DNA from 3 places in the Wansuia hejianensis genome. Region 3 is predicted to be linked to each of the others. Evidence: riboswitches for the same ligand, from Rfam matches in the RefSeq annotation. Region 3 holds a riboswitch; each other region holds the start of a gene.

Region 1 (7,681 bases), 600 kb from region 3:
GACAACAGGCTGTTGCTTACCTGCCCGGAAGGGGTGTTCTGCTCGGACGTATAGTTATTCGTATTCTGCTGCCCCTGCCGGAACTCCTGATTCTCCTGGTCTTCCTGCTGATTCTGCTGATCTTCCTGCCGCTGGTCCTGTTGTTCTTCCTGCTCTTTCTCCTGAGCCGCAGCGCTGTCAGCGCCGCCGGAGCTGATGTTGGCATTCTCCACGCTTGCCAGCTTTTCCTGATCCATGGCAAGTGTGGAGGAGGTCAAATACATGCGGGAAGCATCTGCCTCCTGAGAAGCCATGGGATTTTCCGGAGCCGTATGTCCAAACCCGGCTGTCAGAAACATAAGAACAGCTGCCAGGCATACTGACGCCAGCGCCGCTCCTGTTTTTTTAATTATTTGTCTGAATTTATTGTTTTTCATCATGCAGTTCCTTCATCCCATACTTCATGCAGGCCCCGGCTTAAGGCCGGGGCCTGAGTTTTAATGATTTACTTTTCTGCGCTTCATAGCGATTGCTCCCGCGATGCCGCAGGCCGCCGCCAGAATCAGAACAACATATCCCACCGTCTCAGTAGTATCACCCGTATTCACCGCTTTGCCATTATTGGCAGCTGAAGCGCCCCCGGACGGTTTTTCTGCCGTCGTCGGTTTTGCCGTTGGCTTCGCTGTCGGCGCAGCCGTCGGTTTCGCAGCGAGCTTTTCAATCACTGCCGTTTCTTTCTCACTGCAGACAGAGCAAACTCTTTCTTTGCTGCCCTCTTTCTCTTCTGTTGCAGCCGTGATAACCTTCCAGCCGTCCTGATCTGTTTCCTCACTCACTGTCCAGCTATGAGCCGCCCTGGCAATCTTTTCCGTCTTAGTTTCGTTGCAAACTTTACAGGTATACAGCTTTTCACCTTCCGCAGAGCAGGTGGCCGGTTTTGCTTCCCTGCCATCATCCCAGCTATGCTCAGCCAGGGGAAGCTCTTCTGTCTTTAACAGGGCCTGGTCCCTGGTGCAGCGCAGCTCTCTGGTTCCCTTTTCCTTGCAAGTGGATTCCTTCGTCACTGTCCACGTGCCCTCATCATGCCCCAGAGCCGGAATATCCTCGTCGGAGATTACAGCACCGCAGACGCCGCAGGTTACCTTCTTATGGCCCGCCGTGGTGCAGGTAGCGTCGGTACCCTCCGTATTCTGCTGATCCGCCGGATGATTGATTGTAATGGCAGATGTCAGCGCCTTAGGCGCCGTCGTGGTCGTCCCATCGGTAAATTTTAGCCCGCTTACAGTAAAACTCACGGGATCGGCGCTGCATTTCAGCACTTTAAATTTAATATTTACAGTACCGCTGGAGAAACCACCCAGCGACATATAAGCGAAATTTCCGCCCGCAGTGCTTAGGTTATCATTATTCAGTCCTCCATCCAGGGTCGTTCCCTGATATTCCAGAATCGTGCTGTCATATCCGCCCGTATTTACACCGTTAAAACCACGCAGATTATTTTCTGCACTGGAAAATGTAAGCGGAATTGTAATTTCATCTCCTATTTCCGCCGTCACATTGCCAATAGAAACTGATACCTCCGGCGCTGCTGCGGCCTTCGCCTCCTTTGCCCCGGGCAAAACCATCAGGGTCGCTGCCATTACGGCCGCCCCAAACAATGGCAGCCATTGTTTTTTGCTTTTCATACTCATACTCCTTTTCTATTTTATATTTGGATAACCGCGGTCCTTAATTCCGCGCAGTCCACTGATTCATTGAGCGCGCTGCCGGCTTATTCGCCTGCAGCCACTTCATCCAGAAGTATTACTACATCTGTGATATCCACATGGCCGTCCCCATTCAGATCGGCAGCTTCCGCGGGAAGCGCGCTACCCTTCGCCACCTCATCCAACAGACATACCACATCTGTAATATCCACGTTTCCGTCTCCGTTCAGATCTCCTCTTCCTGGAGGATCCGGCGTTGGCTGGCCGCCTGTATAGGCAGGTACCTCTATCTGAATGCCGTTGCTCCATCTCTGGTTATACCCCATCTCATAGAGATATACGACGCTTTCGGCCGTCTCGAATCCATCCAGTGTAACTGTATTTGTTCCGGCTGAAACGGCAACCCGTTTCCCATTGGTTTTTATCTCATACTGTGTGGGCATTCCCGCAGTTCCCGCTTTCCGGTCCGGCAGATAATAGAGGTATCCATCCATACTGGCATTCACCCGTATCACCGCCGTATGCTCCTGCCGGCTGACTAAAGCGCCCGCGCCGGCCGTAACCCTGGGCACTTCGTTATTGCGGAACATCGACAGCTCATATACCCTCTGGCTCTGGCCGTCCTCGGCAGTCACAGTAATCAACACCTTAGCCGCGTCCGTGCCGGCCGGCGTCACCTTATACCGCTGCCTGGGTTCGTCCAGCTGTACGGTCATCGGCTCCAGCTCCTGCCCGGGCTGCATTCCCTGTACGCCTTCCACCACCGTTACTTTCATGGAGGCTGCCGACCCCTTGGAAAGCTCCGGCCATATGTAATAAACCTTCATATCATCATTTCCGTAGAGGGAGGAGTTGTATTCCGTTATCTCTGGCTGAAAAGACGGCTGCAGTTCCATCTCCATCACCGTAAGCATCGGCGAATAGCTGACCTGCAGTCTTTCCAGGAATGCGTCACTGCCGCGTCTGCGGATTGTAAACTGGTATGTGCGGAGCTGCCCGTTTTTGCTGAGCACCACCTGCACTTCTGCCATGCCCTCCTCCAGCGTCACTTCCTGGACATTGCCTTCCCGCCCGTCTATGGAAACCACAGCTCCCTCATTGGCAGAAAACGTGAGAGTCACCCGATCGGAGGCACTATCCAAAAGGACTGTGTGCTGTTCCATCTGCCTGTCAAAAGGCTGGCCCCCATCTACAACCACTCGTTCTCCCGACGCCTCTACGCCGGTCAGATACAGCTCCGTGGGTTTTAAAGAGTACATCCAGGCCGATTCATACCGGAAGTAAAGATTCCCTCCGCTGTCGGCCAGCACGCTCCCACTCCCATTTCCGAACACCTCCGTCTGCTGATAGAACAGTCCGCTTCCCTCACCCGGAGAAGTCAGTCCCTCTCTGTCCTTCAAAAGATACAGACTTCCGTTAGAGCTGTCTGTTGTAAAATAGAGATATACGCAGCCGTCCTGCTGCTCATAAGCCGTACTCAGCGTCCCGGTCCCTTTCGGACAATATTTGACCTCCATGCGGTAAGACAAAGATAATCCCCCTTCTTCCCCAACCTGAACCACGTTCAGATAATAGGGAGCAGTCACAATCCCATAGCTGTCTGTCATAGCGCTGCCTGCATAAACCCGGTTCTGATACACCACAGGGGTGCCATAGATAATCCCGCCCAGCTTCAGGCTTGTCATATTTTCTATGTCCAGCTTTCCGTCTTCAGCCAATCCGCAGGAATAGAGGTATCCCTTTTCCGTCGCGAAATAAATCCGCCCGTCCGAATGGCTGACAGCAGTGGTGGGCGCCCCGGCTTCTGCTGGCAACGCCAGCTTCTGTACCGTCTCTCCGGTTTTCTTATCCAGACAATAGAGGCTTCCTGAACGGCCGCAGGCGTAAAGATATTTCTCTCCTGTATAGACGCCTGTCCGGTAATAGCCTCCTTTATCATACTTTCTCCAGACTGCAGATTTTTCTTCCTCTGCCTGTTCAGGCTCCTCATCCGCCGTTGAAATGCAGACCAGGTTGCCATCCGCAAAACCGGCGTACAGATAGCCTGAATCATACCGGAGCGCTGTGGCTGCATTTCCGCCGACTGTATCCACATAAACCCATACAGATTCCAGCGTGCTTGCATTAAATGCCTGTACCTTTCCATCATTGAGCGGAACAAAAAGCATACCTGCCGCATAGAGCGGCTTATTAAAGGAACTGTTTCCTTTTGCAGCCATTTTGACACTCCGGATCATTTCACCAGTGGCTCGGTCAAGATACATCAGGGTCTCTCCGCAGAAACAACAAATATAATTTTCCACCAGTATACCGTCGCTCACGCTGTTGCTGTAATCCGCATTGGAGCCATACTGCTGCTTCCAGCGAACCTCTGCATTGTCCAGGGATGAAGGTGTGGGAGCATCTGTGATGTTCTGGTTGTCTGCGTTTTTCCAATAGCCGCCCCACTCCGCATCCAGTTCTTCAAACTGACTCTCTGAAATTTTCTCCAGGCTGAAGCTCTTCTCTTCGTCCCCTTCCATGACAAAACTTCCATTCTGAGTCTGGTATTCCTGCGCAGAAACGGTATAAGTATACGTTCCTCCTTTAATCAGTTCATAGCGTCCGTCTACCGGGTCGATCTGTACTTTATTCTCATCATAGACGGCAAACACCGCGTCCGCTGGTTCCGTATCAACGGTCAGATAACATATTTCATCCACATACACTGTCAGCACATATTCATAAGGCACCGACTGCACTCCGTCACCCGCCCGCAGCACCGCGATGACCTTCGCGCCTGCAAGCGGCAGCGTATAATTTCCGCCTTCAGCCGCCTCACCGTTTACAGTCAGTTCTGTGCTGCTCTCTTCAGCCGGCGTCATGTGTATCTGTATCTGCGACTGGGAAGAGGGTACGTGTACAGAGTATTCAAACACGTTCTTTTTAAAATCAGGCGTAAAAGCCAGTGGCTCTCCCTTTTCGTCTGTCAGCTTCAGGTCACCCAGGTAAGAGCCTCTGACAATATGGAACAGGTACGTTTCCTTCTGCTCCCCATAAACTACATCAATCACCAGTTCCTTCGGTTCCGTATCATAAGCCCGAATCAGCCGGCCCGCCGTGCTGCTGGACAGTGAAGTTGTCTCGTCAACCGGCAGGTCTACGGAAACCTCCTCCCCGCTGTAGACATCTGTGAAATATGCGGTAATCTTTGCTTCCTCCGTCACATCATCTCTAAGCTGAGGCCTTACGTAAACCACATTGGTGTTTTCGGGGATCCGCAGTATGTATTCCTGCTCCCCTATAGCGCTTTCCCTCAGTTCATATCGGTTACTTCCTGAGCTGTTCTGCATGAACAACGCACTCTCCAGCATTGGGTCCTGAACAGTTACCAGCACCGGGCAGGCAGCGGTAAACCCTCCTGCCGACACAGTTATTACTGCTGTTCCTCCTGCACCTCTGGGAGCCGTCACAACCGCTTCCAGCCCATTTCCAGATACCTGGGCAACTGCGGGGTCGTCCGTACTCCAGACAATTTCCGGATTCTCTGAGGTGTCTTCCGGCAGAAGTGCAGCCAAAAGCGCTTTTTGCTCCCCGGTTTTCATTACGAGACTGGAGCGGTTCAGCGTAATCCCCTCCAGCAGAACCGTTTCAGCTTCCCCATCTGATCCGGCTTCTGCAAACACGTCTGAAGGCTTCCAGAAAAGCACCGATACAACGGTCAGCATGGCAAGCGCTCCCGCAAGCAATCTTTGATACCTTTGTCGCCTCATCCTTTTCCTGTCCTCCGTTTCCTGTCTTACGCACTTTAAGATTTGATGTGCAGCCGGGACAGTCTGCCCCTCTCCACATCATCAGCTTTCTTCCCATATGGCCTTGCCATACAAAAAAGCCTCTCCGAAGAGAGGCTTTTTACATATATCCAACATACAGCCGCACTTCTCCCCATGACTAAAACGATTTTCACGTTCTTCATGAGACAGTAGGTGCGGCGGGCTGTCCGCTCGGTCAGGCTGAATCTCCTGCACGGCACCGGGATCTGACCGGCTTTCCTTTTAACGCTTATGCGCGGCTGTTTCATATTATATTTTCAAGAAAACACACAAAAAAACAAATCTCCGCTATGCTTTCGGATATTTGCCCTATGATCTCCAGTTGCTTGTATTCTGGCTTAAAGTACAAACCTACTCGCCGTCCCTTCCCGGTTCCCCAGTGGTTATGACAGCTTTCGTCCTTATTACAGCGGAGATAAACCGCGCCGGACTCTCACCGGCCTTCCCGGAATGAATGTCTATCCATTCCACAACTGTACAAACGATCCATATTCTCTTGTCAACTGTTCATTTCAATAATAAACGATATCTTCTTTTTTGTCAATGCTATTTTCGTGTTCTAAACCTGCCGGGGTGTACGGGTCCCGTTCATAAAATTGAGGGGGCAGCAGACCCTTCAGTGCCGCCGCTCCCCCTGTAAACATTTATAAATCACAGTCCGGACTTGTCATTTTTCTCCGGCCGCTACCTGGTCAAGCAGCTGTACCACATCTGTGATATCTACTTCTCCATCACCGTTCATATCGCCAATTGACAGTTCAACCGCTTCCCCGGCCGCCACCCGGTCAAGCAGCTGTACGACGTCTGTGATATCCACTTCCCCGTCCTCATTCAAATCTCCCAACATCACGGACGTGGGAATATCGGCGCTGCAGACGGCAGAGACACCATCGTTTTCTGTTTTCAGGACCATATACACCTTCATCGCGTCTCTGGACAACCCTGTTAAAGCCAATCGGTTGCTTCCTGCCGCTGCCTCTGTCTTCAGGCCTTCACTCTGAATCCTGTCAGCGTCCGGCGCCTCCGCGTCTGCTGCCTGCACCAGATAATACAGCTCGCCTGCCTGGCCTGCGCTGACCGTCAAATCAGCCGAAGAGGATTTCCTGTTCGTAACGGCACCTTCCGCCAGCGTTAACTGAACCTTCGTATTCAATGTAACCGTATAGCTTCTCGTCTGACTGCCGTCTGCAGAGCTCACGATTAACTGCACAACAGCAGTTGCAGCATTTGTACGGTCTTCAAAGGAGACGCTGATATACTTGTTGCCCTTATAGTTTGTGGTAACCTTGAGTTCGTCTCCCTCATTTTTTCCACTGACGCCGCTGACTGCTACAGCTTTAAGCGTATCCGAAGCGTTTAGCTGGCCAAACCAGATATAACCGCTGCTCTGCACTGTTGCAATGCCGGCCGTGTAATCCGTAGACATTGGCTCAAATTCTGGCGAAACTGTAAATGCGGTTCCCATTCCTTCATTGGGGTTATTGGTAACCGTCAGGGAGGTCAGTGTCGGTCCGCTCAATACCGTAAAATTATAGACTCTGTAGGAATCTCCCTTTGTCAGCTGTACCTGTATCTCAGCCCTTCCGTCCGTCAGGGCGATCTCCTGGGTGCTTCCCGCCGTTCCGTTTATCCGAACCTCCGCGCCGTCGCTTGGCGTCAGCTTCAGATTGATACTTTCAGTGCCTGCGTCGACGGTAATCGTATGGTCTCTGAGGCTTCCGTTGAAATCCTTGCCGCCATCCAGAACCGCATTACCGCCTGTCGCCTGTATTTCCTTCAGATATGTCTCTGACCGCGTAATCACAAACTGCCACGCAGAGTCATTCTTCATATATATGTTTCCGTCGCTGTCAGCTACTGCGCTGGCAATGCAATATTGCTCATGATTCGGCGTATAGAAGACGCCTGAAGCAGGATCTGCTTCTGTCATGCCCGCCTTATCCTTAATCATGTACAGCGTACCATGAGCTGAGTTCGTCAGAAAATAAACGTATACATAGCCGGTCTCTTCTTCGTAGCCTTTAGTAATCAGGCCGGAGGTCTGCGGATAACCGTCGGTTGGAACCACGTAGGCCGCACTCATCGCGCCGGTATCTGGATCAATGCTTCCGACCAGAATGCCATAGCCTTCAGCGCCAAAACTTTCCCCACCGCTGTAACCAATATATACCCGGTTATTGTATA
Region 2 (7,681 bases), 1.3 Mb from region 3:
AATTAGGAAACAGACCAAACTTGGCAAAAGCCACAAAAATCTCACCCATTTATTTTGGCATTTTATTAACGAAAATGCCAAAAGATTTGCAATTACCAGCGGCAAAAGCCCAAGTGTCAAAACAAAACCTGACGCTTCGTATTCTCGCATGGGGAGCATTGCTTCTGAGTTACCAATTGTTGTATCATGCATCAGATATGGTAGCGCATAATATCCGAGACATATAACCCCTATAATATTTATTCCGATAATTATTTTCTTTTTAAAACTCAATTTCATAGCCTCTATACTCATCATTATGGAAAACATCAATTATGATCCAGACTGCACCAGGATCACTGACAAGAGTTCAGGCAGCAGCGCAGAATCGATACCACCGGCAGACTGATACCTGATGATTGGGTTGTTACTTTTATTGCTCTTCTCTCTAGCACAAAGGGACCCATCAATCTGATCTCAGGGTGCCCGTGCAAAGAAAGGATATGGTTTTATACCACATTTTGTATACCATGATAATAGTTATCTTACAACTATTTTTTCTATTTTTCAATACGTTTCCTAATTTATATCTCATCGTGTTTTTATGGGACTTCCACATCATTCCAGTACCGCCAATTCCAAGCCATGGTGAACGGGATTACGGTACAGCTGGGTATTCAGGCCGTACGCCTGCCGCATATGCTCCGGGCTCATGACCTCCCCGGCCGTTCCCTGTGCTAGAAGCTCCCCCTCATGCAGCAGAAAGAACGTGTCGCAGTACCGCAGGGCGATGTTCAGATCGTGAACCGCAGCCAGCACCGTTTTTCCCTCACAAGCAAGCCTTTGGCCGAACTGGAACAGCTGCCTCTGGTAGCGCAGGTCCAGATTGGCCGTGGGCTCATCCAGCAGTACCACCCGGCTGTCCTGGGCCAGCGTCTTTGCAAAAAGAACCCGTTGCCGTTCCCCGCCCGAAATTCGCGTGACTAAGACATCGGCGAACTCCAGCACACCCGTATCCCTCATGGCCTGCACCACAATCCGCTCATCTCCCTTCTCTCCCCAAAAGCCCTTTTTCCAGTAGGGATAGCGTCCGAACTCTACCACCTGGCGGCAGGTAAAGTCAAATTCCAGATTGGTATTCTGATTCATTAGCGACACCAGCCGCGCCACTTCCTTTTCCGTACAATCCCGGATATTTCTGCCCCAGACGCGCACCTCCCCAGAGCAAGCGTGAATCCCGTTGATACATTTCAGAAGGGTTGTTTTGCCCGCGCCGTTCGCCCCCAGCACCCCGGCAAAGCAGCCCCGGTCGGCAGACAGGGAAATATCCTTCAGAATCGTGCGGCCGCCGGCCTGAAAGGTAATGTGTTTTAATTCGACTCCCGGTTCCATCAACGTGCCTGCTCCTTTCTGCTGCGATAGATGAGATAGAGAAAATACGGCGCTCCGATCACCGCCGTGAGGATACCCACCGCGATTTCCGCCGGAACCGCGATAGTCCTGGCCAGCAGGTCGCAGAACGTCAGGAACACCGCGCCGCCCATGGCGCTGGCGGGGATCAGATAGCGGTTGTCCGCCCCTATCAGAAGGCGGATGATGTGCGGGATGACAAGCCCCACAAACTGGATACCGCCGCTGACACAGACCGCCATGGCTGTGATCAGGCTGGTCACAAAGAGGAACTGTTTCCGGCTCCGGTAGGGGTTTAGCCCCACCGACTGGGCCTCTTCCTCTCCAAGCATCAGGATATTCAGCTTCCGTGCGTGCCAGAAAAGCCAGGTTGTGCCCAGCAGAATCGGCAGAACCACCAGCTTCACATGTTCCCATCGGGTGGAGGACAGGCTTCCCATGGACCAGTATAGGTATTCCTTCATCTGTCCCTCTTCCATATAACTCAGGATCAGCGAAACCATGGCGCGCAAAAAGGTGCTGACGGCGATTCCCGCCAGCACCAGCGTGAGGACGGAAACCTTTCCCTTCCTCGATGAAAAGCTGAACACCCCGAAGGCCGTCAACAGCGCGCCCGCCACCGCCATCAGCGGCATGGCCAGAAAGGTGGCCGCCGAAAGCCCTGTGGCAATGGCCAGAATAGCTCCCAGGCTGGCTCCGCTGGTAATACCCAGCACACCCGTATCCGCCATAGGGTTTTTGTACACGCCCTGGATGACCGCGCCGGATACGGCGAAACCCATGCCGGTCAGCATGCTCAGCAGCACCCGTGGAAAACGGATGTTGAAGAGAATGTTGGTTCGCGCCTCCGAGACCGGAAATTCTGCCCCGAACAGCTCATTGGCCAGAATTTTCCCTGTTTCCTCCAGAGGCATGGCCACCGAACCGATGACCAGCCCCAGGATGAATATGACGGCCAGCGCAAAGCCCAAAACGATAAATACGCGCTTTTTTCTCATATGCCAGGCCTTCCCTTATTATTTATAGAGATCCGGATAGCAACTCTCTGCGATAAACTCCAGCCCGTCCACCGCGAACTGGGAAACGTTCGTGATGGAGTTGTCCGTGGAGGCGTAAATTCTTCCGTTCTTCACCGCATCTACCGTCTGCAGGCTTTCGTCGCTTTTCAGGGTTTCCACAAAGGCCTGGAACTCCTCGTCCGTATCGGAAGCCCACTCCACCAGAATGATGACCTCCGGATTCATTTCCACGATCTGTTCCTTGGAAATCTTCGCCGTTCCCTCCAGTCCGGCCTCAGACGACACATTGACCGCTCCCGCCGTCGTCACCATATCGTCGAAAATCGTTCCCAGGGCATTGCTGCTCTCGTGCATGTTGTAAGCCATAACCCGGACCTTATCCTCTTCCGCGATCCCGTCCGCCACGGTCTCCACCGCCTGAATCCGTTCCTCCATATCCTGAACCAGAGCCTCTGTCTTTTCATCATCGCCCAGCAGGTAGCCCAGATCCTTCACAATCTGCACCTGCTCCTCCAGGGTTTTCGGCGTCGTATAGCCGTAGAAGGGGATGCCGCTATCCGCAATCTGCGCCTTCAGGTCCTCGTCCACCCAACTGGAACCAATGATAAAATCCGGCTCCAGGTCCATCAGAATCTCCGCGTTTTCGTTGATTCTGGGAATATCCTCATAAACCGAAGCATCGGCCGCCAGATAGGCGCAGCCGTTGTCCAGGCCCGACAGGCCCGCAATAAATTCCGCGTCCGTCAGCCCCAGCAGCATTTCATCCGTGCCGAACACTAGGGACGCCACCCGCTCCGGACGGCTCTCCAGTATAACTGTCGTATCCTCGGATACCTGAAGCTCCCGGGGATAGGACGCCTCTGCCGTCTCCCCGGAGGAGCCGGACGAGGCGGCTGAATCCGCGGCGCTGTCCTCCCCCGACGACGCACTCACAGAAGCCGACTCCGATGATGTGCCGGAAGAATCCGCAGCCTCCGTCCCGGAGGATGTGACCGCCGAGCCGGAGCTGGACGCATCGCCCCCTCCGCCGCATCCGGCCATCAGTCCCGCTCCCAGAGACAGCGCCGCCATTACCGCCAACATTCTTGTTTTCATTCGACTCATGATTTTTTCCTCCTGTCCTTCCATAAAGATGCTTCTGGCTCTGTGTCTGCCCAAATAAAAAGAACCCCCATTGCATACAATGGCGATTCACAGTTTTCCAACTCAGGCCACTCTTTTTCCCACCAAAAAGCAATGTTTTTTCTCGCAAGGCAGGTCTCCTGGCTGAAATCGTCATCTGCTCCGCCTTCCCAGGAACGAATCCCAGTGGCGTCTTGGAACAGATATAATTATCACAGTAAAGCGGGCTGCCGCAGATTCTCACTGCATTCCCTTTTCAACACAGCATAGCTGTGTACCCTGCAAGTTGTCCCTATTCTGTTTTACTTTCGAAAGTACAGGCTAAGTATAGCCGATTCTTCTTCTTTTTGTAAAGTATCAAATCGGCATATATTTATTCCAAAATCATATTGTTCGCTGCCGTTCACCGTGCGCTGTCATTCAAAAATTCCCGAATCAGTTTCTTGACCTCCTCTATGTCCCTTTTATTCCATACCGCCATAATACTCTGCTCCTCGCAGAAGGGAATCAGCCGCACCCGGCGGTTGTCCTCAGGATAGAAAAGCCTCGGCCCCAGCGTAATTCCCTGGCCGATTTCCACCTGTACGACAGCCGTCACATCGCTGTTCACATAACGAACCGATTCCGGCCTGACCTGATGTTCTACGCAGAGACGGTGGATGCCGCACTGCTTCTGAGGGCTGTTCTCTGGCTGTCCAAAAATCAGCCGCTGACCGTTCAGGTCATCGTAGGTCATGGCGGATAGCTTTGCCAGAGGACTTTTCTCATGAACCACCGCCACCAGCGGGCAGGTTCCCACCTTCTTGGTCTCAAAGCAGTCCTGGCCCTCGGGAATATCCGTTTCCAGTAGAAAGGCCATGTCCAGCTCCTTTTTCTGCAGGTCCTCCAGCAGCAAGGCGCGGTTCTCTCGTTTGACCCGAATGTCCAAATCGGGCTTCCGCCGGGCCAAACCTTCCACAAACGGAAAAAGAAATCCGGAGGTATTCAGCACGGGAAAACAGCCGATGGAAAAATTGCTCATCTCAAACCGCTGAAGGCGGCTGGCCTCCGCCAGGTCCCGTTTGTAGCTGTCCAGCATTTTCTTCCACATCTCATACAGGTGTTTCCCCGCCCTAGTTAGCCGGACGCTGCGCCCCTCCCGGGCCAGCAGCGGAAGCCCCAGCTGCTCCTCCAGGGCGATCATCTTCTTGCTGAGCAGGGGCTGGGCGATATACAGCCGTTCCGCAGCCTGGGTGATGCTTCCCGCCTCGGCCACAGTTAAAAAATACTGAATCTGCCGTAGCGTCACGTCAAAAATCCCGTTCTGCATCTTTTTTCTCCTCCTTGTGCTACTACTATAGCACAGACCGCCGCCGTTGGAAATGTTTTTGCCTGTATCTGCCGCATCTTCTGACAGATAAATAACAGGCATTGTGATGTCAAAAAGCCTTTCTCTCTTGGATTTCTGCCATTTGCCTTTTAATCTCTGCATCCTGCTCCCCTCGTTCCAAAGCGCTCAAAATCTGATCCATTTCTTCTGTTCCAACTCGCTTCACAAATGCTAAGATGCACGCCCACAAGGGCTGGCTGAAATCGATTGGGAGTTTTGTACCGACCATCGGCACATCTTTTTCATGTTCTTGCGTTGTTTCTTCCTGGGGATGTAGATTCAGATGCAGGAAATCAGCTTCTGATAATTGGATTTTTACAGCTCCCTTATCCTCTGGTGTTTCTAACCACTCCAGAACCATCGGAGTTTCCGCATCTTCCCGTATGGTATGGGCCAGCCCCCGGCTATTCTTGATTACCTTCACAGGATGCTCATAACCTCCGCTTTTATTCAAGGCGATTGCGCTTCGATACGGGCCCTCTTTTTCTGGCATCTCCCAGGGAAGGGCTTTCCGATCCCGAACCGGGAGCTGCCCCTCTAGAAAAATAATACACTCCTTCCGATCCATCCGGCGAACCTCCGATGGTGTCATCAGTTCCCGGCCGGTCCGATTATAATTTACGCTACCACTTTTCCCGGACTGCCCGTCACTGGCCGTATCAATCGTCATTTTGCCAATGAGTTCTGATATATATTTGTGAGTTTCCAGCGCTCCGGATCCGCTGCCTAGGTACATAAGCACCGCACAGTTGTCCATCAGGATCTGCCATTTATCCCCCGGATACAGGGTTTTTAGCTGCGCCACAGACTGTAGGATCGGAATCAGGGCAATATTCCGGGAGCGTACAACGCCCATTAAACTGTCCACCGCATAGGGCCTGGCACCCGCGTAAAATTCATCCATCCAGATCTCTAATGGGATCGGCAAACTTCCTCCCCTGTCACGGAAATCTTCATCGGCCATTCGCATCAGAACGCTTAGTGCCTGCGTATAGAGTGTCGAACAAATGAAATTGAAAGATTTATCATCATCCGGGACACATAAAAACAGTGCTATTTTCTGATTGGTTGGATGCTCTACTGTCCCGCCAACACCTGTTCCAAACTCCCGCAAATGGATGTCATCCCCGGAAAAAATTCGTTTTATTCCCTCAGTTTCAAACAACTTCAGCATCGCATTGACAATGATAATAATGCTTCTTACGGTTTCCTCTGCGCCGCGCTTTAACTTTCGGTAATCTCGGACAGCCGGATGATCCGGGCCATATTTTTCCGCCAACTTGTCCATTTTTAGCTGCAGCACCGTAGGTGGATTATCCCCCTCTTCCGTCGGATGATCTGTTGCAAGTGTCGCTTCATCATTGACCAGCTGCATAATCTGATTCATATTGCCTACTCTCCCCTCCTCTTTTGCAACTGCCCATTCATGGAAAAATACAGACTGCAAATACAAACAGGCCCCATCCTGCCAGAATGGGTCACCCTTGGCCACATCCGGCGGGGTCAGGGAATCCTGAATGGCCGCAATCATCCGGATAATATCCTCCTCGGTTTCCACATACTCAAACGGGTTAAACCGATCCGAACGATCCGGCTCCTTTAAGTTCAGACATCGAATGGTGTATTCTTGACTTTTTAAATAGTTTCCATATCGATACAGCAGCTCCCCTTTTACATCCAGCACGATATAATTACAGGACGCCTGCAATAAATTTGGCGTTACAACGGAATTCGTTTTATAGGTTCCACTGCTTCCAATGACCAGCATATTATTATTGGATAGCTTTGCCTCTCCTTCCCGCGTAATTGCAAGATGCCTGCTTAAGATCCGGTTTTTCTGCGGATCTTTATCCCGGAGTTTTTTATCCAGTGCCCGGACATCCGCCCACTCCTCTGTTCCATACTCACAACCGCTGTGAAAATTGCGATAATGGGTCTGCAAGTACAGGGCCAGAAAAATCCAGATAAGGAAACCAACACACAGACAGGCCGGCGTCTTTTCATTCCACCAGATAGTAAACGGATGCCGGATAATATACAAGGCATACCCCTGCATGTTTGAAAATGACAAATCCTCATAGCAAAACAAACCGGACAGGTAATAGCTGATAAGCAACATTCCAGCCAGAAGTAACAAATATAACCACCATGGTATCTTCCGTTTTTCAATCATCCTCTTCATCCTTTTAAAGCTTCCGCAACTCCGGCCATAATATACTCTGCACACGGAAGAGCAATCGCATTTCCAAGAGCCCGGCATCGTGCAGCCGGACTCACAGGTTCACCTTCTGCCCCATACGCTGTCCATCCATCCGGCAACCCAATCAGCCGTTCGCACTCCAGCGGTGTCACGTACCGGATCACCCCGTCTCTTTCTTTTCCTTCATACCAGAAAGAAAACATATTTACTGATCCAGAGAGCAAGGTGGGAAAAGGACCATTTGGCCTTCCAAAGCTCCGGAAGAACGCAGATGCATCTTTGTTTTTGGCCGACTGGCGCATCCGACGTTCTTCGAAGGGATGGAGGATGGGTACCTTCCCCCTTGGCGCAGCAGTAAGTATTCGATCCACTCGGGTGGCCTGCAGCCCGCCCGAACAGCCAGCGTCAGAATATGTATGCAATTCACGGGGTTTAAATAATACCGTTCTGGCACGTTTTCCTCTAAAATCTGCCACCAGGAAGATCCTGCGTCTTCTTGCCAACCGTCTGCCGCCTCCCCAATACTGGGCGTCCATAAGCCGCCAACAGAGATCGGGGCCATGCCCTCCCACCAGTCCGGCA
Region 3 (7,681 bases):
GCAGGGAATACGAATCTGATATCGCCTCAGGAGAGCTTCATACCAGACTGGATATATGGCTTTAAAGTTGAGCTTCCGACAGACGCTGATACCATATACTTAAAGATGGTGGCGGAAGGGGGAAGCTTTGACGGTGAGAGCAAAGTTTGGAAGATCTGCCGGGATTCAGACCAGACCATTCCAGAAGGTATGGGGGGAGACATGGATGGAGACCGTGGCGGGCAGATAATTGCGCCCGGAGCAGTGGAGGATGAGCAGGGAATGGATACCACATCTGCGGTGCAGGAGAACCAGGAAGCGGAGGGAACCGGTGCGGTCGAGGATAAAACCCGGGAGGAATGGCTGAAAAGAAAGCAGGAGAATGAACAGAAAGAGAATCATCAGCCTGCTGCCGGGATTCAGTCAGACAGAGAGCAGCAGGAGGAAGCGCTGCCCGAAAACCGCAAGGATTTCGGAGAACACGGGGGGCTTTATGCAGAGGAAAATCCGGCAGGTGAACCGGCTGACAGGAAGTCATATAATCCGGCAGGTCTTCTGGCAGGGGGAATTCTGATACTATTTCTTGTAATATTTTTCATTAAGTATTGCGCAGGAACTAAAAGACGCTGAAAAGGCATCCTTGGGAAACATGAGAAGCCCCGAAATCCGGGGCTTCTCATGTTGTGGGAAAGGCGTCTAAAAATTCCATATAAAGCTGATTGAGCTGTGACAGCTTCTGGGACGGGAAACTGCTGAGAACCTTGGCATAGCGGACTTCCAGAGCTTGTTCCTCGCGGCGGTGCTGCTTCTGTCCCTCAGGGGTCAGCGTCAGGAGCATACTGCGGCGGTCTCTGGGATTGGGCATTTGGCGGATATAGCCTTTCGCTGCCAGCTGTGCCAGTATCCGTGTGACCGTCTGTTTAGGGATGAAAATATATTCGCTCAGATCGCTGGGCCGCAGGCCCTCCGGCTGATACATGAGCAGGTCCAGAATCAGATACTCGGTATCTTTATTGTTGCCAAATTGCCTCTGTTCCCGGTAGAACAGCTGATTATGCGCCTTAAATAACTGAAAATCATAATCTGTGTCCTCCAATTCCTCAGGGCAGGCGGGCTTCACAGTAAAAATAGAAAACAGCGGATGACTGTCAGAGGACTTCGAACTGCCATGGGGGTTTAATCTGCCGCTTATATTTCTGATACATTCACAATGTACAAATCCCAGATTCCGGAGCGTGGCGATATCCCATTCCGGCCGTTGGACGTAACTGATCGGAAGGAGAGAAGTGTAGGCATGGCATTCAGCAAAAAGGGCTTTCTCATCCGGTGTTGCCCCAAGCCCCTTGAAAGCATCTCTTCCATAATCGGCGTCACAGTTAAAGAAGCAGCCGCCTGGTTTCAGCACCCGGAAGATTTCCATATAGACTCGCCGGGGGTCCAACACAGTCCATATAGTGTTGCGGCAGATGACCACATCGAAAGAACCACTGGGAAAATCCATCTGGTGGGCGTCCATCTGGAGAAAGGTCAGAGAATAACCAAATTCAGACGCAGCTGCCCGCGCCCGCTGAAGCATGTGACGGGAGATATCTACAGCTGTTACCTTATGCCCCAGGGAAGCGCATACGATTGCCATAAAACCGGTGGCTGTACCGACATCCAGAACCTTTAACGGCCGGTCGGAGGAAGGCAGAACAGCTTTCATTTCAGCCTGCCAGAATTGAAATTCCCTTCCGTGAAGATGCTTATGCCGCATTTGGCCATAACTGGTCGCCCGAATATCCCAGTAAACAGTGATGCGGTCCTTTAGATTTATGTCCATGAGTAAAACTCCTTTGGTGTCTGAGTAATTTACAATATTAGATTAGCACAGCAACTAAAGAAAAACAATCATGGTTTTGCGGCGGATCTTTGGATAGATATCCGGACTTCGGAACAAAATCATAATTTGTTGACAAGTTTTGAGGGTTGTGTTACTATTAATGTACCGAATGGGACTAAATGACAATTACATAAAGTGATAAGCGGATAAAATGCCTGCAAGAGATTGCAGTTTCGCAGAAAGCTGTTGGCTTTCTGGCGATAGGGAAACAGGTGTAAATCCTGTGCAATGCCGTTGCTGTGAGAGTGGAGCGTGTCTCAATAAGCCACCGGGGGACTGGGAAGGCGGGACTACGTGAGGAGGCTCAAGCCAGAATACCGGTTTTATCTGTTATTTTCAAGCTGCGAGCCACAGCTAAGAAAATTCTTTTTTGCAAAAGCCGGAATGCTTTTGTGTTTTTATGAGTATGGAAAAACCTGAACGTTTAAAAAGGATATGTCTGTGGACATGTCCTTTTTTTGTAAATGATTTTGCGGGTGGTTAATTTGCGAGGGATATTTTATTACAGGAGGAATGTATGAGTTGCCAAAAGGAGATTCAGGAATATTGGAATGCCAGATCAGGGGATTTTTCGGAAATAAGCAGGGAGGAGCTGGAATCTCCGGAAGCGGGACAGTGGATAGAGTATTTTTCAGGGATATTGCCCCATCCGGAGGAGGGGAAGGCAGTCCGGGTGCTGGATTGCGGCGCGGGAGCCGGATTTTATACGGTTTTGCTTGCAGAGTACGGATGCCGGGTCACTGCTGTGGATTACAGCCAGGGCATGGTTGAGCAGATAAAGGAAGCGTTGAAAAAGAGGGAACTGGAGGCGGATGTTTTTCAGATGAATGTTCAGGAGCTTCATTTTCCGGATAATACCTTTGATGCTGTTGTGAGCAGGAATCTGTTCTGGAACCTGGAGGAACCGGTGAAGGCCTACAGAGAGCTTTATCGGGTATTAAAACCGGAAGGGGTGCTTATGGTTTCGGACGGGAACTTTTATCTGCACCTATATGACGGGAGGTACGCATCTGCCCGGGAGGAACAGCAGCGTTTCAGGCCGGCAGGATGCCATGACAGGCACAACGAAGCTAAGGTAGACTATTCAGTCATGGAAAAAATAGCGGAATCACTTCCCCTGAGCAAAAGACAGCGGCCAGATTGGGATCTGGAGCAGTTAATAGGGCTTGGTTATGAGGAGATCCATACAGAAATCCATTACTACAACGGCAGAATAGGGCGGCAGCTGCCTGTATCTTTCAGAATTTCCGCAAAAAAGCAGAAGTAATATGTCCATACACCGGCATACAGGAGAGGAGGCAGGGAATTGCTGCGGTATATCATGAAGCGTATGGCAGCGTTAATTATCATATTATTTGGGCTGTCTGTGCTTACTTTTTGTCTGACCAACATTCTGCCGTCAGATCCGGCTCAGCAGATGCTGGAAAGCATGGGTGCGGGGAGCGATCCGGAGGTAATCGGCAAAATTAAGGAAGAATACGGGTTGGATCAGCCTCTGGCGGTTCAGTATAAGAACTGGCTGGGAGGCGTGCTGCATGGAGATTTTGGGGATTCGGTTAAATATGGGCAGCCGGTTTCGGAAATCCTGGCGAGGAAACTTCCGAATACAATAAAGCTGGCCTGTTCCTCTTTTCTGCTTATGCTTGTCATTGCGCTGCCGCTGGGCATCCTTTCGGCAGTTTACCATAATAGAATTGCAGATTATATCATCAGGTTTCTGGCTTTTATCGGAGAGGCCATGCCCAGCTTTTGGATTGCCCTGCTGTTGATCTATTTGTTTGCTGTGAAGCTGCATGTCCTACCGGTGGGAGGATCAGAAAGCATGAAGCATTTGATCATGCCTGCTGTCACGCTGGCGCTGGGCATGGCGGCCTCTTATATCCGGCGGATACGTGCGGCTATGCTGGAAGAAATGAGTGAGCCTTATATCATGGGGGAGCTGTCCCGGGGCGTGTCCAGGAAGCGAATTGTTCTCCGCCATGTCCTGCCGAACTCGCTTTTGACCATCGTTACGCTTCTGGGAATGTCTTTTGGAGGACTGCTGGGAGGAACGATGATCGTAGAGACTATATTCAGCTGGAATGGCATAGGCAGCGCTGCAGTCAGTGCGATTACCAACAGAGATTATCAGTTGATTCAGGGGTATGTCATGTGGATGGGCGTGATTTACGTATGCGTCAACCTGGCGGTGGATATATTTTACCGTTATCTGGACCCGAGGATACGGCTGGGAGGTATGGAAAAGTGAGAAAAAAGACAAAGCGGAGAAAAAGCCGTTACACCAGTTTTATTATATGCCTTGTGCTGGCAGTCCTTTTTACACTGTTTTCTGTCTGTGCGGGAAAATTCGCGCCGTATGACCCGCTGGAGACCGACTATGCGAATATGCTGGCGGCGCCCTCTTCAGGCCACCTTTTCGGAACAGATCAGCTGGGAAGAGATCTGTTTTCCAGAATCTTATATGGAGGACAGACGTCTCTGTTAATCGCCTATCTGGTCACTGCGATTATTTCAGTTCTGGGCATCCTGATCGGAATAGTCAGCGGCCTGGCGGGAGGCGCGGTGGACAGCGTCATTATGCGGTTGGTAGACGTACTGATGGCATTTCCGGGAAATATATTTGTGCTGGCCATGGTGGCGGTCATGGGGACGGGGATACAGAATCTGATCATCGCGATGTGCTTCACAGGGTGGACAAAATATACCCGCGCCAGCCGCTCTCTGGTGCTTTCTATTAAGAATGGGGATTATATCCTGCAGGCGCGGCTGGGAGGCGCTTCGACCTTTAAAATCATGGGTACGTATATTATGCCGAATGTCATTCCGTCCCTGCTGGTGCTGATAGCTCAGGATATTGGAGGAAAGCTTTTGGCAATTGCCGGGCTTTCCCTTCTGGGGCTGGGATCTAAGCCACCGACGCCGGAGTGGGGGTTTATGCTCAGTGAAGGCAGGAATTATATGTCAGCCGCGCCCTGGCTTTTGATATTTCCGGGGCTGATTATCCTGATTAATGTGATTATATTCAATCTGTTAGGCGACAGCCTGAGGGACATCATGGACCCTCATTATAAGTAGCTGTAAAAATAAAGGTAGCAAATCCTGCGGCGGTCTTTGAGGCAAAACGGATCTGAAATGTGCACAGTCTGCCGGCCGGACAGGCGCAGGGGTTAAAATTACATAATAAAAAAGGAGAAAATCATGAAAAAACGAGTAGTTACAGCATTTCTTTGTATGGCGCTGGCCGCCGGCCTGACAGCCTGCGGAACTGGTAAAGGGGAAAATACAGCTTCTTCCCCGTCGGCGGATACATCCTCTGATGCGGCAGCAGCCAGCCAGGATGAAGGAACAGAAGAATCACATATTAATATGGCGTTATTCACCTATATCGAAGGGTTGGACCCGGCAGAGGGCTGGGGCGGCTGGAACCTGACACGCTGCGGTGTGGGAGAGACGCTGATTACTGTGAATGAAGACATGGAATTTGAGGGGCAGCTGGCGGATGAGTGGGAACAATTAGATGATGTAACCTATCGCGTACATATCCGTCAGGGTGTTAAATTCAGCAATGGGACGGAGCTGACGCCTGAGATTGTGAAAGCGTCCCTGGAGCGCTCCATTGAACAGAACTCCAGAGGCGGCGCGCTGAAATTAGCATCTATCGAGGTCGACGGTGAAAATCTGATTTTTACAACAGAGGAGCCGTTCAGTGCATTTATCGCTAATCTGACGGAGCCCATGTATTGCATTATCGACACCACAGCGGATCTGGAAGAGGCGGCTTCCAAGCCGGTCTGCACAGGACCGTACATGGTGACGGAATATGTGTCTGAGGAAAAGATTGAGCTGGCCGTCAATGAGAATTACTGGGGCGATATTCCGAGCATTGAAACCATCACAGCCCTGAATATCGGATCGGATACTAAAACAGAGGCGATTCTTGCCGGAGACATTGACCTGGCTCAAGGCGCCAGCAATACGACTTTAAGCCAGCTGGAAGGTGTGGATGATATCGAACTGGCGACTGTTACCGGAACAAGGGAAAGCGATATTGTCTTCAATTGCGCAGAAGGAAGTAAGTTATCTGATGTAAAGCTGCGTCAGGCATTGTCCTACGCAACAGATCGTGAAGTAGTAGCAGAGGTGGCTGGAAACGGGTACGCGCAGCCTTTGGGTACAGCTTTTCCTGATACGGTTGGTTATGATTCTGATAAAGTAACAGGCCAGTCCCACGATCCGGACAAGGCGGCAGAGCTTCTGAAGGAGGCCGGCTATGAGGATACGGACGGTAACGGATTTGTGGAGAAGGACGGACAGGAGCTTGTGATCACAATTTCGCTGTCCAGCTCATCCTCTACGGCGGTGTCTGAGGCGCTGCAGGACCTGTGGCAGACAGCGGGCGTGCATACGGAGATCGAAATGCTGGAAAACGTAAAAGATAAGCGGGACAGCGGTGATTTTGACGTTATCTTTGACGGCTGGCAGACAGTAAATGCAGGTGATGGACAGTATTATCTGGCATCACGGTGGCAGACAGGCGGAACAGATAATTATGGTAAATATTCCAGCGAAGAATTTGATGCAGTAATGAAAAAACTAGATGAAGCCTTTGATCAGGAAGAACGTGTGGAGGCATTTGTGGAGGCTCAGCAGATACTGGCGGATGACTGTCCGTGCCTGTGGCTGTATGCAAATGACAATATCACTCTTATCAATACGGAAAAGGTGAACAATGTCACCATGTTCCCGATTGATTATTATCTGGTGACTCCGGAATGGAGCGCCGGAAAATAAGGGGAAGGAATCAGATATGAGCATTTTGCGGATTGAGAATTGCAGCATCAGCTATGATGAGGATAAGTATGCGGTAGAACAGGTATCCCTGGACGTAGAAGAGGGGGAAATTGTGAGTATTGTAGGCGAGAGCGGAAGCGGGAAAACAACCCTGATCCGTGGTGTCATGGGCCTGCTCCCGTCCGGAGGCCAAATATCCGGAGGAAAAATATGGTTCAAGGACAGGGAACTGACAGCGATGACGGAGGCTGAGCTGCAGGCAATCCGCGGAAAACTGATGGCGATGATTTTTCAGGACCCGGGCCTTTCCCTGGACCCGGTAAACCGGATAGAATCTCAATACAGGGAATCGATTCGCACCCATAACAAAAGGCTTTCCAGGGATACCTGCCGGGATATGGCGAAGAAGATGCTGAAGGCTATGCATCTGACAGATGCAGACCGTGTGCTGCGCTCCTATCCCATTGAGCTGAGCGGGGGAATGAAGCAGCGTGTCGGCATAGCCATGGGCATGACAGCCCGGCCGCTGCTGCTGCTGGCAGACGAGCCTACCAGCGCGCTGGATGTGACGATTCAGGCTCAGGTGGTCCGGGAGATGAAGGAACTGAGAGATACTTATGGGACGTCTATCGTGCTGGTGACCCATAATATGGGGGTGGCGTCTTACCTGTCTGATAAAATCGGTGTGATGAACCAGGGAAGGCTGGTCGAGTACGGCACCCGCGGGGAAGTGATTTTCCATCCGAAGGAAGCGTATACGCGGAGCCTTTTAGACGCGGTTCCAAAGCTGGGAGGGAAGCGATATGGAGAATGAAAGGCCGATGGTTGAGATTTCACATCTCTGTAAAAGGTTTCAGATAGGAAAAAAAGAGCTGTCGGCGGTTTTTGACGTAACACTGACCCTGGCAAAAGGAGAATGCCTGGGTATCGTGGGGGAAAGCGGGTGTGGGAAAAGCACGCTGATCCGGATGATTATCGGGGCTCTCAGGCCCACGTCCGGACAGGTGCGCGTAGACGGCGTGGATTATT

What was found. A riboswitch is a leader RNA that binds a small molecule or an ion and turns the genes downstream of it on or off. The one in region 3 is predicted to bind cobalamin.
Region 1: it holds a riboswitch for cobalamin, as region 3 does, so the genes downstream of both, H9Q79_RS04030 (cadherin-like beta sandwich domain-containing protein) here and H9Q79_RS01215 (class I SAM-dependent methyltransferase) in region 3, are expected to answer to the same signal.
Region 2: it holds a riboswitch for cobalamin, as region 3 does, so the genes downstream of both, H9Q79_RS13355 (ABC transporter substrate-binding protein) here and H9Q79_RS01215 (class I SAM-dependent methyltransferase) in region 3, are expected to answer to the same signal.

What each region holds. Positions count from the first base shown of each region.
Region 1 covers NZ_CP060635.1:863,590-871,270, reverse strand. The annotation lists gene H9Q79_RS04040 (hypothetical protein) at 1-419, opposite strand, end outside; gene H9Q79_RS04035 (hypothetical protein) at 477-1,664, opposite strand; gene H9Q79_RS04030 (cadherin-like beta sandwich domain-containing protein) at 1,751-5,437, opposite strand; cobalamin riboswitch at 5,804-5,987, opposite strand; gene H9Q79_RS04025 (cadherin-like beta sandwich domain-containing protein) at 6,165-7,681, opposite strand, start outside.
Region 2 covers NZ_CP060635.1:2,891,538-2,899,218, forward strand. The annotation lists gene H9Q79_RS13340 (hypothetical protein) at 1-273, opposite strand, end outside; gene H9Q79_RS13345 (ABC transporter ATP-binding protein) at 598-1,371, opposite strand; gene H9Q79_RS13350 (FecCD family ABC transporter permease) at 1,371-2,387, opposite strand; gene H9Q79_RS13355 (ABC transporter substrate-binding protein) at 2,406-3,512, opposite strand; cobalamin riboswitch at 3,644-3,827, opposite strand; gene H9Q79_RS13360 (LysR family transcriptional regulator) at 3,934-5,001, opposite strand; gene H9Q79_RS13365 (VirD4-like conjugal transfer protein, CD1115 family) at 4,949-7,072, opposite strand; gene H9Q79_RS13370 (DNA cytosine methyltransferase) at 7,078-7,681, opposite strand, start outside.
Region 3 covers NZ_CP060635.1:264,701-272,381, forward strand. The annotation lists gene H9Q79_RS01205 (hypothetical protein) at 1-609, shown strand, start outside; gene H9Q79_RS01210 (methyltransferase domain-containing protein) at 656-1,801, opposite strand; cobalamin riboswitch at 2,025-2,201, shown strand; gene H9Q79_RS01215 (class I SAM-dependent methyltransferase) at 2,379-3,128, shown strand; gene nikB (nickel ABC transporter permease) at 3,168-4,109, shown strand; gene H9Q79_RS01225 (ABC transporter permease) at 4,106-4,936, shown strand; gene H9Q79_RS01230 (ABC transporter substrate-binding protein) at 5,060-6,652, shown strand; gene H9Q79_RS01235 (ABC transporter ATP-binding protein) at 6,669-7,466, shown strand; gene H9Q79_RS01240 (ABC transporter ATP-binding protein) at 7,456-7,681, shown strand, end outside.